One region of the Streptomyces sp. NPDC040589 genome, then DNA from elsewhere that is predicted to be linked to it. Evidence: riboswitches for the same ligand, from Rfam matches in the RefSeq annotation. Region 1 holds a riboswitch; each other region holds the start of a gene.
The links. Region 1 has a riboswitch for cobalamin ahead of ACZ58V_RS02560 (ribonucleoside-diphosphate reductase subunit alpha). Riboswitches for the same ligand answer to the same signal wherever they lie in the genome.
Positions count from the first base shown of each region.

Region 2: linked by a shared signal. The riboswitch ahead of ACZ58V_RS26290 (cobalamin biosynthesis protein) and the one ahead of ACZ58V_RS02560 (ribonucleoside-diphosphate reductase subunit alpha) in region 1 are both predicted to bind cobalamin.
Region 3: linked by a shared signal. The riboswitch ahead of ACZ58V_RS07800 (energy-coupling factor ABC transporter permease) and the one ahead of ACZ58V_RS02560 (ribonucleoside-diphosphate reductase subunit alpha) in region 1 are both predicted to bind cobalamin.
Region 4: linked by a shared signal. The riboswitch ahead of metE (5-methyltetrahydropteroyltriglutamate--homocysteine S-methyltransferase) and the one ahead of ACZ58V_RS02560 (ribonucleoside-diphosphate reductase subunit alpha) in region 1 are both predicted to bind cobalamin.

Region 1 covers NZ_JBVIWP010000001.1:570,652-574,787, forward strand. The annotation lists gene ACZ58V_RS02540 (GntR family transcriptional regulator) at 1-257, shown strand, start outside; gene ACZ58V_RS02545 (DUF3311 domain-containing protein) at 395-649, shown strand; gene mctP (monocarboxylate uptake permease MctP) at 646-2,274, shown strand; gene ACZ58V_RS02555 (GNAT family N-acetyltransferase) at 2,355-2,861, shown strand; cobalamin riboswitch at 2,914-3,052, shown strand; gene ACZ58V_RS02560 (ribonucleoside-diphosphate reductase subunit alpha) at 3,176-4,136, shown strand, end outside.
Region 2 covers NZ_JBVIWP010000006.1:81,787-85,922, forward strand. The annotation lists gene ACZ58V_RS26280 (inorganic phosphate transporter) at 1-599, shown strand, start outside; gene ACZ58V_RS26285 (hypothetical protein) at 635-856, shown strand; cobalamin riboswitch at 1,013-1,151, shown strand; gene ACZ58V_RS26290 (cobalamin biosynthesis protein) at 1,253-2,194, shown strand; gene ACZ58V_RS26295 (cobyric acid synthase) at 2,191-3,702, shown strand; gene ACZ58V_RS26300 (putative cobaltochelatase) at 3,815-4,136, shown strand, end outside.
Region 3 covers NZ_JBVIWP010000002.1:173,910-178,045, reverse strand. The annotation lists gene cbiQ (cobalt ECF transporter T component CbiQ) at 1-421, opposite strand, end outside; gene ACZ58V_RS07805 (energy-coupling factor ABC transporter substrate-binding protein) at 425-769, opposite strand; gene ACZ58V_RS07800 (energy-coupling factor ABC transporter permease) at 766-1,467, opposite strand; cobalamin riboswitch at 1,498-1,682, opposite strand; gene ACZ58V_RS07795 (serine/threonine-protein kinase) at 1,761-3,188, opposite strand; gene ACZ58V_RS07790 (MDR family MFS transporter) at 3,450-4,136, opposite strand, start outside.
Region 4 covers NZ_JBVIWP010000002.1:178,768-182,903, reverse strand. The annotation lists gene ACZ58V_RS07825 (FAD-binding dehydrogenase) at 1-726, shown strand, start outside; gene metE (5-methyltetrahydropteroyltriglutamate--homocysteine S-methyltransferase) at 941-3,268, opposite strand; cobalamin riboswitch at 3,435-3,654, opposite strand; gene ACZ58V_RS07815 (energy-coupling factor ABC transporter ATP-binding protein) at 3,682-4,136, opposite strand, start outside.

The DNA of each region.
Region 1 (4,136 bases):
TGGTGAAGTACACGTCCCTGTACACCGCGCTCGCCGAGGTCTACGACGTCCACCTCGCGGAGGCCGAGGAGACCATCGAGACCTCGCTGGCCACCCCGCGCGAGGCCGGCCTGCTCGGCACGGACGTCGGCCTGCCGATGCTGATGCTGTCCCGGCACTCGCTGGACCGGGAGGGGCAGCCGGTGGAGTGGGTGCGGTCGGTGTACCGGGGGGACCGGTACAAGTTCGTGGCACGACTGAAGCGGCCTGTCGAGTAGCGCACGCCGCGGACCACTGGTGGGCCCGGGTTTCTATTGGGTACCGCATTGCGGACGAGGGGTTCCGTTCCCGCCGCACCCTGACCTAGATTGCCTGCGCATTACACAGGTGATCACTGAGGGGACGGAGCCGCTTGATGTCGCAAGCCCCAGAAGCCAGTAGAGGGCCGGTGGTGACGCCGATGCGTGTCGTCATCGCCCTCTGCCTCGTAGCGCCCTTCGTGGCCATGCTGTGGGTCGGCTCCTACGCCAAGACCGACCCGGCCTTCATCGGCATCCCGTTCTTCTACTGGTACCAGATGGCGTGGGTGCTCATCTCCACCGCGCTGACGATGACCGCGTACAAGCTGTGGCAGCGTGACCAGCGCGCCCGTAAGGAAGGTGCGCGGTGAAGGACGGCGTGAACGGCGTCGCGCTCGCCGTCTTCATCTTCTTCTTCCTGCTCGTCACGGTCATGGGCTTCCTGGCCTCACGGTGGCGCAAGGCCGAGAACGAGAACAGCCTCGACGAGTGGGGCCTGGGCGGCCGGTCGTTCGGCACCTGGGTCACGTGGTTCCTGCTCGGCGGCGACCTGTACACGGCGTACACCTTCGTGGCCGTACCGGCGGCGATCTACGCGGCGGGCGCGGCCGGCTTCTTCGCGGTGCCGTACACGATCCTGGTCTACCCGCTGATCTTCACCTTCCTCCCCCGCCTGTGGTCGGTCTCCCACAAGCACGGGTACGTGACGACGTCCGACTTCGTGCGCGGCCGCTTCGGCTCCAAGGGCCTGTCGCTGGCCGTGGCCGTCACCGGCATCCTCGCGACGATGCCGTACATCGCGCTCCAGCTCGTCGGCATCCAGGCCGTGCTGGACGTGATGGGCGTCGGCGGCGGCGAGGACACCAACTGGTTCATCAAGGACCTGCCGCTGCTGATCGCGTTCGGCGTGCTGGCGGCCTACACGTACTCCTCGGGCCTGCGTGCCCCCGCCCTGATCGCCTTCGTCAAGGACACCCTGATCTACATCGTCATCGCGGTGGCGATCATCTACATCCCGATCAAACTGGGCGGCTTCGACGAGATCTTCGCCAAGGCGGGCGACGCGTACAGCCAGACCAACCCGGCGACGGGAGCGCCGCGCGGTGCGCTGGTACCGCCGGAGGCGGGGCAGTGGACGTACGCCACGCTGGCGCTGGGCTCGGCGCTCGCGCTGTTCATGTACCCGCACTCGATCACGGCGACGCTGTCCTCGCGCAGCCGTGAGGTGATCCGCCGCAACACCACGATCCTGCCGCTGTACTCGCTGATGCTGGGTCTGCTCGCGCTGCTCGGCTTCATGGCGATCGCGGCCGGGATCAAGGTGCAGAACGGGCAACTGGCGATCCCGCAGCTGTTCGAGACGATGTTCCCGGACTGGTTCGCCGGCGTGGCCTTCGCGGCGATCGGCATCGGGGCGCTCGTGCCGGCGGCCATCATGTCCATCGCGGCCGCGAACCTCTTCACCCGCAACATCTACAAGGACTTCCTCAAGCCGGACGCCACGCCGGAGCAGGAGACCAAGGTCTCCAAGCTGGTCTCCCTGCTGGTGAAGGTGGGCGCGCTGGCCTTCGTCCTCACCATGGACAAGACCGTCGCCATCAACTTCCAGCTGCTGGGCGGCATCTGGATCCTGCAGACCTTCCCGGCCCTGGTCGGCGGCCTGTTCACCCGCTGGTTCCACCGCTGGGCGCTGCTCGCGGGCTGGGCGGTCGGCATGATCTACGGCACGGCCGCCGCGTACGGGGTCGCCTCGCCGACCCAGAAGCACTTCGGCGGCTCCTCGAAGGAGATCCCCGGCATCGGTGAGATCGGCTACATCGGCCTCACGGCGTTCGTCCTGAACGTGGTGGTGACCGTGGTCCTCACCTTCGCCCTGAAGGCCCTCAAGGCCCCCGACGGCATCGACGAGACCAAGCCGGAGGACTACACGGCCGACGCGGGCGACCCGGGGGTCCAGGTCGAGCTCCCGCCCGCCACCGCGGGCTCCGCCCACTAGAACCGACCGGGAACGCACGCCCGCAGCGGGCCGCCGGTGATCGACCACACCGGCGGCCCGCTGTCGTGCACACTCACGCCATGGACACCCTGATCCGGCGAGTGAAACCCACCGAGTACGGTCCCCTCGGCGAGATAACGGCCCATGCCTACCTCGCCGACGGCCTCCTCGACTTCGGCGAGAGCGACGAGTACCTCCACGAACTGCGGGACGTCGCCAAACGGGCGGCCGCGGCCGACGTCCTGGTCGCCGTCGAGAACGACGCCCTCCTCGGCGGCGTCACCTTCGTACCGTCCGGCGGCCCCATGGCCGACATAGCCGGCCCTGGAGAGGCCGAGATACGGATGCTCGCCGTCGCGCACGCCGCCCGCGGCCGCGGCACGGGCGAGGCCCTCGTGGGCGCCTGCGTCGACCGGGCACGGGCCACGCCCGGCTGTCTCCGCGTCGTGCTGTCGACCCAGGGCACCATGCGCGCGGCCCACCGCATCTACGAGCGCCTGGGTTTCACCCGCACTCCCGAGCGCGACTGGAACCCGCTCCCGCACCTGGACGACATCACTCTCCTCACTTATCAGTTGACACTCTGAAACCAGCACGACACAACATCTGGGGGTGTCACCCGAACCCAGCACAAGATGTATGCTCGTGCTCGCTGTCGCCGCAGGGGAATCCGGTGCGAATCCGGAACTGTCCCGCAACGGTGTACTTGTGCGTATCCGCCCTCAAGGCGGAGCGCACACGCTTCAGTCCGAGGACCTGCCGACAGCGCACCCGGCCGTCCGGCCGGGATGCCCTGACGTCCGGGCCTCGTGGAATGGGCCGGTGGACGCGACGCCGTGTGCGCTCGTGTGCTGCCCCCTGCCCTGTGCGAGGCCCCTTGCCGAGCGAGGGAGAGCCCCACGTGACCATCGCGCCAGCCGAACCGGTCTCAGCTGCCGAAGAAGAGCACGACGGTCCCGGTGCCGCGCTGCTGCGGACCCTGACCGAGCTGACCGCCGATCTCCCCGACGCCGACCCCGGCCGGGTCGCCGCCGCCGCGTTGCGCGGCCGGTCCGCGCGGGCGGACGAGACGGAGCTGCGCGAGCTCGCGACGGAGGCGGCCGCCGGCCTCATCTCCGAGGACCCCGCCTACTCCCGGCTGGCCGCGCGCCTGCTGACGATCGGCATCCGCGCCGAGGCCGCCTCGCAGGGCGTCACGTCCTTCACCGAGTCCGTCGCGGTCGGCCACCGGGAGGGCCTGATCGCCGACCGGACCGCCGAGTTCGTGCGCCTGCACGCCGCCCGGCTCGACGCGCTGATCGACCGGGCCGCCGACGACCGCTTCGGCTACTTCGGCCTGCGGACGCTGCACAGCCGCTACCTGCTCCGCCACCCGATCACCCGCAAGGTCGTCGAGACGCCCCAGCACTTCATGCTGCGCGTCGCCGCCGGCCTCGCCGAGGACGACACGGCACAGTCCGTCGACGAGGTCGCCGCGCTCTACGGGCTCATGAGCCGCCTCGACTACCTCCCCTCCTCCCCCACCCTCTTCAACTCCGGCACGCGGCACCCCCAGATGTCGTCCTGCTACCTCCTCGACTCCCCCAAGGACGAGCTGGACTCGATCTACGACCGGTACCACCAGGTGGCGCGGCTCTCGAAGCACGCGGGCGGCATCGGTCTTTCGTACTCCCGTATCCGTGCGCGCGGTTCGCTGATCCGCGGCACCAACGGCCACTCCAACGGCATCGTCCCGTTCCTGAAGACCCTCGACGCCTCGGTCGCCGCCGTGAACCAGGGCGGCCGCCGCAAGGGCGCGGCCGCGGTCTACCTGGAGACCTGGCACTCCGACATCGAGGAGTTCCTGGAACTGCGCGACAACA
Region 2 (4,136 bases), on a different contig from region 1:
ACCCGCCCATGTGGGTCATCCTCTCGGCGGGTATCGCCATCGCGCTCGGCACCTACCTCGGCGGCTGGCGCATCATCCGCACCATGGGCAAGGGCCTGACCGACCTCCAGCCGCAGCAGGGCTTCGCCGCCCAGACCAGCGCGGCGACGGTCATCCTGGCCTCCTCGCACCTCGGCTTCTCCCTCTCCACCACCCACTCCGTGTCCGGCGCGGTGATGGGCGCGGGACTCGGCCGCAAGGGCGGCGTGGTCCGCTGGTCGACGGCGACCCGGATGTTCGTCGCCTGGGGTCTGACGCTGCCGGCGGCGGCCCTGGTGGGCGCGCTCGCCGAGTACGTGACCGGCTTCGGGAGTTGGGGCACGGCGGTCGTGGCGGTCTTCCTGGTCGCCTCCAGCGCGGTGATCTGGAAGCTGTCGCGCCGTGAGGTCGTCGACCACACGAACGTCAACGAGGTCGACGAGGAGCCGGCGGGTGTCGTGACCACCGCGATCGCCGCGGTGACGCCGCCTCCGGCGGGCCCGTCCGAGGAACTGGCCGCCACGATCCCGGCCCAGGCCCAGGCCGAACGGAAGCCCTCCACCACGACCACCCCGGTCTGATCCCGCCCACCCGGTGACAAGGAAGAATCTCTGAGATGAAGATCGACTGGGCGACCCTCGGCTCCGTCTTCGGCGTCAGCCTCGTGGCCACCGTGACCCTCGTCGGCCTGTTCACCCTCGGCATCACGGGCCTGTCGCGCCGCGAGCGGGCGGTGGCGGCGGGCGGGTCCGCGGGGCTTGCGGTGACGGGTGCGTACGCGTGCTTCGCGGCGTGTGCGGCGGCTGTCGGGTACGGGATCTATCTGATCGTGGCCTGACCACGACCACCACGATCGTCTGTCGCCGGGCGGCACGGGGCTTCGGTCCCGGGCCGCCCGGTTGCCTTGTGCGGGGCAGCTGTTGGCACCCCCCCGCGAGGCAGGCGGTGTGGGCTTGTCCACACTCTCCCCTCGCAGGTCAACAGCAAGTTGACGGCTGTTCGCGGCCGTGGTGGACTGCCGGGGCCAATGCGGCGGCAGGAGAGGAAGCCGGTGGAAGTCCGGCGCGGTCCCGCCACTGTCACCGGGGTAGCACTCACCGGGAGCCAGGAACTCTCACCGCCGGTCTCGTCGAACCAGGGCGTGGACACCCTGAGTGAGGACATATCGCCATGTTCGGCTGCCGATCGAGGGCCAGTACCCCACCGTTGTCCGCCCCCGTGGCCGGCTGAGCCCATGGGTGCCGGTCGCGTCCACGCGTACGGTGCCGCCGCCGGTCTGATCGGTGATCTGCTGCTCGGCGATCCTCGCCGGGGGCATCCGGTCGCCGTGTTCGGGCGGGCCGCGGGTGTGGTGGAGCGGGTGTTGTGGCGGGACCACCGCGGGTGGGGCGCGCTGCACACCGTGGTGTGTGCGGGCGGGGCCGTCGCGCTCGGGGCCGTCGCCGCGCGTGCCGTGCGTACGTCCACTGTCGCGTCGGTCGGGCTGACCGGGGTCGCCACCTGGGCCGTCGTCGGCGGGACTTCGCTCGCCCGGGAGGCACAGGCCATCGGGCGCGCCCTGGAGGCCGGGGACGTCGAAGCGGCCCGTGCGCGGTTGCCGCATCTGTGCGGACGGGATCCGCAGGCCCTGGACGCCGACGGGATCGCCCGGGCCGTCGTCGAGTCCGTCGCGGAGAACACCTCCGACGCCGTCGTGGGGGCGCTCGTGTGGGGGGCCGTCGGCGGTGTGCCGGGGCTCGTCGGGTTCCGGGCCGTCAACACCCTCGACGCCATGGTCGGGCACAAGTCGGCCCGGTACCGGCGCTACGGGTGGGCCTCCGCGCGGCTGGACGATGTCGTGGGGTGGCCAGGAGCCCGGCTGACCGCCGTGCTCGCGGCCGTGGCCGGGGGCGACCCCCGGGGAGCCGTGACGGCCTGGCGTTCCGACGCCGCCAAGCATCCGAGTCCCAACGCCGGGCCCGTGGAGGCCTCGTTCGCGGGGGCGCTCGGGGTGCGGCTCGGCGGAACCCTGTCCTACGGCGGACGCGTCGAGCACCGTCCCGTCCTCAACGGCGCGGGGCGCGGCGTCGGCACCGGGGACATCGAACGGGCCGTACGGCTGTCCAGGCGCGTCGGCTGGCTCGCGCTCGGCGTCTGTGTCGCCGCGCGCCACATCGTGAAGGGGCGTACGTCATGACGGGCGGGGGGCTTCTCGTCGCCGGTACCACCTCCGACGCCGGCAAGAGCGTCGTGACCGCCGGGATCTGCCGGTGGCTGGTGCGGCAGGGGGTCAAGGTCGCGCCCTTCAAGGCGCAGAACATGTCCCTGAATTCGTTCGTGACACGGGAGGGCGCCGAGATCGGGCGGGCGCAGGCCATGCAGGCGCAGGCGTGCCGTGTGGAGCCGACCGCGCTGATGAATCCCGTGCTGCTCAAGCCCGGCGGCGAGCAGAGCAGTCAGGTCGTGCTGCTGGGCAAGCCGGTCGGCGAGCTCAGTGCGCGCGGGTACCACGGGGGGCGGCAGCAGAGGCTGCTCGGGACGGTGCTGGACTGCCTGGAGCGGCTGCGGGGCACGTATGACGCGGTGATCTGCGAGGGGGCCGGTTCGCCGGCCGAGATCAATCTGCGGCGGACGGACATCGTCAACATGGGGATCGCCCGTAACGCCGGGCTCCCCGTGCTCGTCGTCGGCGACATCGACCGGGGCGGGGTCTTCGCCTCGTTCTTCGGGACCGTCGCCCTGCTGTCCCGTGAGGACCAGGACTGTGTCGCCGGGTTCCTCGTGAACAAGTTCCGCGGGGACGTCTCCCTGCTGGAGCCGGGGCTCGACATGCTCCACGGCCTCACCGGGCGGCGCACGTACGGCGTTCTGCCCTTCCGGCACGGGCTCGGGATCGACGAGGAGGACGGGCTGCGCGTCTCCCTGCGAGGGACGGTCCGGGAGTCCGTCGTCGCCCCGCCCGTCGGCGAGGACGTGCTGCGCGTCGCCGTCTGCGCGGTCCCGCTCATGTCCAACTTCACGGATGTCGACGCGTTGGCCGCCGAGCCCGGTGTCGTCGTGCGGTTCGTGGACCGGCCGGAGGAACTGGCGGACGCCGACCTCGTCATCGTGCCGGGGACCCGGGGGACCGTCCGTGCCCTGGAGTGGCTCCGGGAGCGCGGGCTGGCCGACGCGCTGGTGCGCAGGGCCGCCGAGCAGCGGCCCGTCCTCGGCATCTGCGGCGGCTTCCAGATCCTCGGCGAGCACATCGAGGACGACGTCGAGAGCCGCAGGGGCCGGGTCGACGGGCTCGGGATCCTGCCCGTGCGGGTGCGGTTCGCCCGCGAGAAGACCCTCACCCGGCCGGCGGGCGAGGCCCTCGGGGAGCACGTCGAGGGCTACGAGATCCACCACGGGGTCGCCGATGTCACCGGCGGCGCCCCCTTCCTGGACGGCTGCCGGGTCGGCCAGACCTGGGGCACGCACTGGCACGGCTCGCTGGAGTCGGACGGATTCCGGCGTGCCTTCCTGCGGGAGGTGGCGGCCGCCGCCGGCCGCCGCTTCGTACCGGCGCCGGACACCTCGTTCGCCGCGCTGCGCGAGGAGCAGCTCGACCGGCTCGGCGACCTGATCGAACAGCACGCGGACACGGACGCGCTGTGGCGGCTCATCGAGTCCGGCGCGCCGCCGGGGCTGCCCTTCGTCCCGCCGGGAGCGCCCGCATGAGGGCCGTGGCGGTGATGTGGACCGCCGGCACGGCGACCGCGGGCCACCTGAGACGCTGGACCGGCTGCCCGATCCATCCGCGATTCGAAGGCGACTTGGAGGACGACGAAAAGTGACCACCCCCTTTCCGTTCACGGCCGTGGTCGGCCAGGACGATCTGCGGCTCGCGCTGCTGCTGAACGCCGTGTCACCGGCGGTCGGCGGTGTGCTGGTGCGCGGCGAGAAGGGCACGGCCAAGTCGACGGCCGTGCGGGCGCTGTCGGCGCTCATGCCGGAGGTGGACGTCGTCTCCGAGTGCCGCTTCTCCTGCGACCCCGGCTCGCCCGACCCCGGCTGCCCTGACGGGCCGCACGAGCCGGGGGGCTTCGCCTCCCGGCCGGCCCGCATGGTCGAGCTGCCCGTCGGCGCCTCCGAGGACCGGCTGGTCGGCGCGC
Region 3 (4,136 bases), on a different contig from region 1:
CCGGCGCCGGGACGCCGGCCCGGACCAGGCGCGGCAGCAGATCGGACATGGGTGTGGTGAAGGCGAACAGCAGCACCCCCAGGGAGGCCGCCGAGGTGCGCAGCAGCAACTCCCCGGCCCGCAGGGGCCCGTCGTCCGCGAGGGAGACGAAGCCCTCCGGCCCGCCGACCTGCACGAGCAGCGTGACCGCGCCGGTCACGCAGAAGCCCAGCGGCACGCGGTAGGCCCGCCACAGCCGGCGGCCGGGCACCCCGGCCGGCCCCAACAGCACGGACACGGCTGTCACGAGCACCAGGGCCGCGCCCGGCCAGGGCGGCAGCGAGATGGCCAGCACGGTGAGTCCCAGACCGAGCACGGCCTTGTCCACGGGATGGCGGCGGCGCCAGCGACTGCTGTGCGCCGCCGCGTCGATCGGCAGCACGGCTCAGGCCCTTTCGGCCGTGGACTCCTCGGCATCGCGCTCCCGCGCCTGCCGCTCACCCTGCCGCCGGCCCCGGCGCAGACCGAAGTAGTAGGCGAGGACACCGGCGCCGAGCGCGGCCTGGAGGGAGAACAGGGCCGACTCGATCTCACCGGACGGCGGTTCGTACAGCGGCGAGAACCAGGGCTTGTAGTCCGGCTCGATCTCGGTGATCGCCGTCTCCGCCTCACCGTCGGCGCCCGTGAACGGCTCCTCCTTGTGGTCGCCGAGGCCGAGCGCGAGCGGCAGTACGGCGAGCGCTACCACCGCGAGCAGCAGCAGGAGGTTGATCTTCGTGTTCTTCTTCATCGGGCCGCCGCCTCGGTCTCGGTCACGGACTGCTTCTTGGCGAGGAGTACGCCCAGCCGGGTCAGTTCGCCCTTGCTGGACTGCACCAGCAGCCGCATCACGAGCACCGTCAGCAGCCCCTCGCTGACCGCGAGCGGGATCTGGGTGACGGCGAAGATGGTGCCGAACTTTCCGAGCGCGCCCACGAATCCGCTGCCCGGGTCGGGGAAGGCGAGCGCCAGCTGCACGCTGGTGACGCAGTACGTGGACAGGTCGGCGAAGAACGCCCCGAAGAAGACCGCGACCATCAGCGGCACGTCGTACCGCCGCAGCAGTTTGTACACGGCGTATCCGGCCCAGGGCCCGACGATCGCCATGGAGAACACGTTGGCGCCGAGCGTGGTCAGACCGCCGTGTGCGAGCAGCAGCGCCTGGAAGAGCAGGGTGATGGTGCCCAGCACCGCCATGATGGGTGGCCGGAAGAGGATGGCTCCCAGGCCCGTTCCGGTGGGGTGGGAGCAACTGCCGGTGACCGACGGCAGTTTCAGAGCGGACAGGACGAACGTGAAGGCACCGGAGGCACCGAGGAGCAGGGTGCTCTCTGGGTGCTCGCGCACTTCACGGGTGAGCGACCGGACCCCGTGGACGACGAACGGCGCCGACGCGACGCCCCAGGCGACCGCGTGTGCCGGCGGCAGAAATCCCTCGGCTATGTGCATGGCTCAGCAGACCCTCTCCAGCACCTCGTGGATGGTTGACGCGCCTTGGCCGGTCTCCTGGCTTACGGGTACCACCGCCCGTACTCCGCCTTCCCGGGTCACAAGGACCCAGTGGCTGCCCGTGAGGGCCGGAGCCGGACTTCCCGATTCACAGTGGCGAGGGCCGCACCGGCATCACACCGGCTTTCCCGTTCACCAAGGCGTGGTGACAGTAATGCCGAGATAAGGACGATGACAAGCCACCCGAGGGGGCGCGCGAGGGGGCGACCGCTCGCACACCGGCGCAGGGCCGCTCAGTCGTCGCCCCCGTCGTCATCGTCGTCGCCGTTCTCCCAGGTCTGACGGGGCTTCTCCTGCTGGGGTTTGTCCGCCATTCGCGGCGGGTCGGCCGTCTCCTGCGCCGGAGTCGTGGGGCTGGGCGTCTCTTCGACGGGGGTCGGGGGAGGAGGCGCGGTGGTGGACGGGGTGATATCGGCCACTGTGCCGACGGCCGGAGCAGTGGCGTCCGGAGCCGTGTCCGCCCCCGGAGCGGAGGAAAGGGGCGAGGCGGAGCCGGCGGACGGCGTGGCGGCGGGGCTGCTCGCGGAGGGGGACGCGTCGGGTTCCGTGCCCTGCGTCGCGGTGTCGTCGGGCGAGAACCACAGCATGCCGGCGAGCATCGCGGCGGCGAAGAGCGCCGCCGCGGCGACCGTCGCCGCCGCTCTGCGCCGGTTGTCGTTGCCGCCCCGGGGTGCGGCGCGACGCGAACGACCGGCCTGGGGCGTGCGGCCGGTGCGCAGACCCGGGGCGCCGGGCAGCGCGTACGTGGCCGGGTCGCGGGTCTCGGTGGCCGGATACGGCCTCGGCGTGGCGGACGTCACCGGGGGCGCGGCCTCCGGCAGCGGCTCGGGCAGTCCTCGCCAGGCACCGCCGGCGAACCACTCGGCGGTCCGCTGGGCGGTGGGCCGGTCCTCGGGCTGCTTGGCGAGCAGGCCGAGCAGGTAGTTCTCGAAGGCCGGCGGGAGTCCGGCGACACCGAGCTCGCGGGGCGGTACGGGTGCGGAATCGAGGTGCTGGTGGAGGAGCGCGACGGCGGTGTCGGCCTGGAACGGCGGCCGTCCGCTGAGGAGTTGGTAGAGCAGACACCCCAGGGAGTACATGTCGGAGGCGGGACCGGCGGGCTGGCCCAGGGCGCGTTCGGGCGCGAGGTAGAGGCCGGTACCGACGATCTGGCCGGTGGCGGTGAGCGCGGCGCCGGGATCGTCGAGGAAGCGGGCGATGCCGAAGTCGCCGATCTTCAGGGTGCCGTGGGCGTCCAGCAGGAGGTTGGCGGGTTTGACGTCACGGTGGACGATGCCCTGCGCGTGTGCGGCGGCGAGCCCGGCGGCGGCCTGCGCGGCGAGATCGGCCACCCGCTCGGCGGGAAGCGCGCCGGAGACGGCCAGCACCCCGGCGAGGCTGTCTCCTTCGACCAGTTCCATCACCAGGTACAGCCGGTTGTCGTACTCGCCGAAGTCCAGGACACCGACCAGATTGGGGTGGTTGAGACGCCCGGCGGTCTGGGCCTCCAGACGGAACCGTGAGGCCGCCGTGACGTCGGTGTCCTGGGGCAGCAGCAGCTTGACGGCCACCGCTCTGGCGAGCGTCTCGTCGTACGCGCGCCAGACCTCTCCCATTCCACCGCGCCCGATCTCAACATCCAGCCGGTAGCGGCCCGCTAGCAGCACTCGTCCTCGTCTCATGCGTGGGGGAAGGTACGTCGCCGCATGCCGAACTCCCCGTTTTGACGCGGGGGTTGGTGGGGAACATCGCAGCCGACCCAGGATACTGGCGCCGCGTGGCCAATGATCTCCGCAGCGGGGGAGAGGGACGGTACGGTCCCGGAAATCCGGGAGCGGAGGAGTCGCCCGGCTGGGTGACGGTGCGGTGCGCGCGGTTGCCGGGGGTGTCCTTCGCGCGCCTCGGGGCGCCGGGGTCGTCTTCTGGTGCCCGGGTGTGCCGGATCAGGCCGTCTCGTCCGCCCCCTCTGCCCGCTCCTCCCGGCGCGGCAGCAGAGCCACCGTCAGGGCCGGTACGGCCGCGAGGACCAGCCAGGGCACGGCGGCCGGGAGGCCGAGGTCGAGCAGGGAGCCGGTGGCCGCGCTGCCGGCCAGGACGATCAGTCCGGAGACGGAGGACAGCGCGCCCATGTAGAGGCCGATCCGGCCCTCCTCGGCCAGGTCGGGCACCCAGGCGCGGGCGGCGGGCACGACCAGCATCTGTCCCACGGTGAGCAGCACGACGAAGCCCGCGGCGGGCAGCAGTCCGGTGACTCCCGTCCAGCCGGCGGGGCGCGCCGCGGCCACCACCGCGAAACCGGCCGCGATCAGCAGCAGCCCGGCCGTCATGGAGCGGCGCAGGTCCAGCCGGTCGCCCGCCCAGCGGGTCACCGGCAGCTGGGTGAACACCACCAGCACCGAGGACAGGGCGAACAGCCAGGACAGCGGCGCCTGGGAGCCCGCCGCGCGCTGCACCTCGTCCGGCAGGGCCAGATACAGCTGGTTGTAGGCGAGCAGGTACGAGCCGTACGCCCCGCACAGGGCCAGGAAGCGGCGGTTGCGCAGCAGCACGCGCGCCCCGCCCCCCTCCCGGGTACGGACCCGGCCCGGGATGTGCTGCGGCATCAGCCACAGATGCCCGGCCAGGACGAG
Region 4 (4,136 bases), on a different contig from region 1:
GGCAAGCGCTTCTCCAGCCCCGACATCCCGGGCTACGACACACTCCACACCCTCAAGTCGATCACCGACACCGGATACGACTACTCCTGGTTCGTCACGACCCAGAAGATCATCGCCAAGGAGTTCGCGCTCTCCGGCTCGGAGCAGAACCCGGACCTCACCGAGAAGAACGTCTGGAAGCTGCTGTCGCGCATCTGGCAGACCCCCGAGCCGATCGAGCGGTTCAAGGAGAAGGGCGAGGACTTCGTCGTCGCCACGACCCTGCCCGAACTCGTCGCCGGCATGAACAAACTGACGGGGGACGACCTGATCGACCTGGCCGGTCTGCAGCGGCAGATCGAGGCCCGCGACCGCGAGATCGCCAACCCGTACACCAAGGACGCCCAGGTCATGGGCATCCGCAACGCCCTCGCCTACCCCGGCGACACCCTCAGCCGCACCGCCTCCGCCCACCGGATCCTGGACGCCGGCGCGGGCCCGCTGATCGCCGTACGCCTCAACATCCTCACCCGCAAGACCCTCGGCGGCCTGCAGACCGACCTCGCCGGCCGCGTCCTGAACGCCTCCGGCAAGCCGATCAACGGTCTGTACGCGGCCGGCGAGGTCGCAGGCTTCGGCGGAGGCGGCGTCCACGGCTACCGCTCCCTCGAAGGCACCTTCCTCGGCGGCTGCCTCTTCTCGGGCCGAGCGGCGGGCCGGGCGGCGGCGGCCGCGACCGCGAGCTGAACGGCTCGGCGGACCTGAGGCGGCGGCCGGGCGGCCGTACACGGCGCTCGCCTGCCGTCCGCCGTGCCTGAAGCGCCCGGCGGCACCAGGTCCGGCGAGCGGGCCGGCGCCGAAGCAACTGCCGCCGCAGGCTCCTACGGCCCCGGCCGGGGGCGAGCCCGTGTGCGGGCCCGCCCCCGGCCCCTTGCTTCAGGACGTCACACCGGCCGGTCCCTCACCGCCCCGGTGTCTGACCGAGTTCGGCCCGGACGGTCCGGGCCGCCGTGACCAGGTTCTCCAGGGAGGCGCGGGTTTCGGTCCAGCCGCGTGTCTTCAGGCCGCAGTCGGGGTTGACCCACAGCCGTTCGGCGGGGATGGCCTTCAGGCCGGTGCGCAGCAGGTCGGCCGCCTCCTCCGCACCGGGAACCCGCGGGGAGTGGATGTCGTAGACACCCGGCCCCGCCTCGCGCGGATAGCCGTGCGAGGCGAGCTCGTGGGCGACCTGCATATGAGAGCGGGCGGCCTCCAGGCTGATGACGTCCGCGTCGAGGTCGTCGATGGCCTGCACGATGTCGCCGAACTCGGCGTAGCACATGTGCGTGTGGATCTGCGTGTCCGGCCGCACGCCGCCCGTGCTGAGCCGGAAGGCCTCCGTGGCCCACCCCAGATACTCCGGCCGGTCGGCGGCACGCAGCGGCAGGGTCTCGCGCAGGGCGGGCTCGTCGACCTGGATGACCGACGTCCCGGCCGCCTCCAGGTCCCTCACCTCGTCGCGCAGGGCGAGGGCGACCTGCCGGGCCGTCTCGGCACGCGGCTGGTCGTCACGGACGAAGGACCAGGCGAGCATGGTGACCGGGCCGGTGAGCATGCCCTTGACCGGACGGTCCGTGAGGGACTGCGCGTACGTCGTCCAGCGCACGGTCATCGGCTCGGGCCGGGAGATGTCGCCGGCCAGGATCGGCGGACGGACGTAGCGGGTGCCGTAGGACTGGACCCAGCCGTGCTGCGTGGCGAGACAGCCGGTGAGCTGCTCCGCGAAGTACTGGACCATGTCGTTGCGTTCGGCCTCGCCGTGCACCAGTACATCCAGTCCGGCCTTCTCCTGGAAGGAGATCACCTCCTGGATCTCGGCCTTGATGCGCTCCTCGTAGCCGGCCGTGCCGATACGGCCCGCGCGCAGGTCCGCCCGGGCGGTACGTACCTCACCGGTCTGCGGGAAGGAGCCGATCGTGGTGGTCGGCAGCAGGGGCAGCCCGAGCCGGGCGCGCTGGGCGGCGGTCCGCTCGGCGTACGGCAGCGAGCGGCGGGCGTCCGCCTCGGACACCGCGGCCGTGCGGGCACGGACGGCCGGGTCACGGGTGATCGGGGAGTTCGCCCGGGAGAACAGGTCCGCCCGGTTCGCGGCGAGTTGCGCGCCGATCGTGTCCGTGCCCCGCGCGAGACCGCGCGCGAGGGTGACGATCTCGGCGGTCTTCTGCTGAGCGAAGGCGAGCCAGCGCAGGACCTGTGGCTCGATGTCCCGCTCCGCCCCCGTGTCCAGCGGCACGTGCAGGAGGGAGCAGGAGGCCGAGACGTCGACCCGGTCGGCGAGGCCCAGGAGCGTGCCGAGCCGGGAGAGCGAGGCCGCCAGGTCATTGATCCAGATGTTGCGGCCGTTGACGACACCGGCGACCAGCCGCTTGCCCGGCAGACCGCCGACCGCGGCCAGATCGTCCAGGTTGGCCGCCGCCGACTCCGTGAAGTCCACCGCGAGTCCCTCGACCGGCGCCTTCGCCAGCACCGGCAGGGCGTTCCCGAGCCGGTCGAAGTACGAGGCGACCAGCAGTTTCGACCGGTCGGTGAGGGCTCCGAGGTCGCGATAGGCGCGCTCGGCGGCGTTCAGCTCGGCCGGGGTCCGGTCCTGGACCAGGGCCGGCTCGTCCAGCTGGACCCACTCGGCGCCCGCCGCGCGCAGGTCGGCGAGGACCTCGGAGTACACGGGCAGCAGCCGGTCCAGGAGCGTGAGCGGCTCGAAGTCCGCGGGCACCCCCGGAGCGGGCTTGGCGAGGAGCAGATACGTGACGGGGCCGACGAGGACGGGGCGCGCGGTGTGGCCGAGCGCCAGCGCTTCGCGCAGCTCGGCGACCTGCTGGGACGAGTCGGCGGTGAACACCGTGTCCGGACCCAGCTCGGGCACCAGGTAGTGGTAGTTCGTGTCGAACCACTTGGTCATCTCCAGCGGCGCCACGTCCTGCGTGCCACGCGCCATGGCGAAGTAGCCGTCCAGGGCGTCCGCCTCGACGGCGTCCCGGTGGCGGCCGGGGATCGCGCCGACCATGACGGTGGTGTCCAGGACGTGGTCGTAGAGCGAGAAGTCGCCCGTCGGGACCTCGTCGATGCCGGCGTCGGCCAGCTGCCGCCAGTTCGAGGCACGCAGGTCGGCGGCGGTGGCCCGGAGGGCGTCGGCGGTGACGCGGCCCTTCCAGTAGCCCTCGATCGCCTTCTTCAGCTCCCGGTTCCGTCCCTGGCGGGGGTAGCCGTACACGGTGGCCCGTGCTGCCGCGGCTGCGGGCTTGGTGGTCACGGAGATCTCCTTCGCGAGACGAATCCCTGAGATCCCGGCGACGGGACGAGAGCGCGAAGGGGTGACGAACCGGACGGAGACGACCTCGCGCGACACAGCGCGGACGTCCGCCTGGTAGGTACGCCGACCCGCCCTCGAGGTCACCGGAATGTCCGCGCACGGATCGTCCGCGCGCGGGCAGTTGGCAGGTCTTCGGACTCGCGGGCACGTCTCACCGTGTGAGAACACCTACTGGCCGTCGCTTCCCGGGCCCCTCGTGGGCCCAGTGCGTATGACGGCGGTCGTTCCCGCTCACCGCTGCGGGGCAGTCCCGGATTCCCACCGGGTTCCCTCTTGCGACGCATCCCGCCTGGCGGACGGGGCGAACCAGCTGCACCGCCAGCCTATACACGGGAAGGCCGCGGAAGCGACCCTCAGCCGCCGCTCACCGGCCGCCCCGCCGCCAGCGCGGCCAGCTCGTCCGGGGTGCGCGGGCCGGGCGCCGAACCGGTCAACAGCCCTTGCGCGCGCAGAAGGTCCGCGGCGGCGGCACCCCACGGCAACCGCAGTCCCGCCTGCCGGAGGAGGTCGGTCCGGGCCAGTGCCGTCGGCGCCGGAGCGAGGTGCACACCGTCCGGGGTGAGGAGCGCCGCGTCGTCGGCCCAGCGCAGGGCGAGATCGACGTCGTGAGTGGCCATCACCACCGTGGTGCCGTTCGCACGCAGCCCGTCGAGCGTGGCCAGGAGCCGTTCCTGGCCGTCGGGGTCGAGTCCGGCCGTCGGCTCGTCGAGGACCAGGACACGCGGCCGCATGGCGACCGCGCCCGCGATGGCGGTCCGCTTGCGCTGCCCGTAGGAGAGCAGATGGGTGGGCCGGTCGGCCAGGGCGG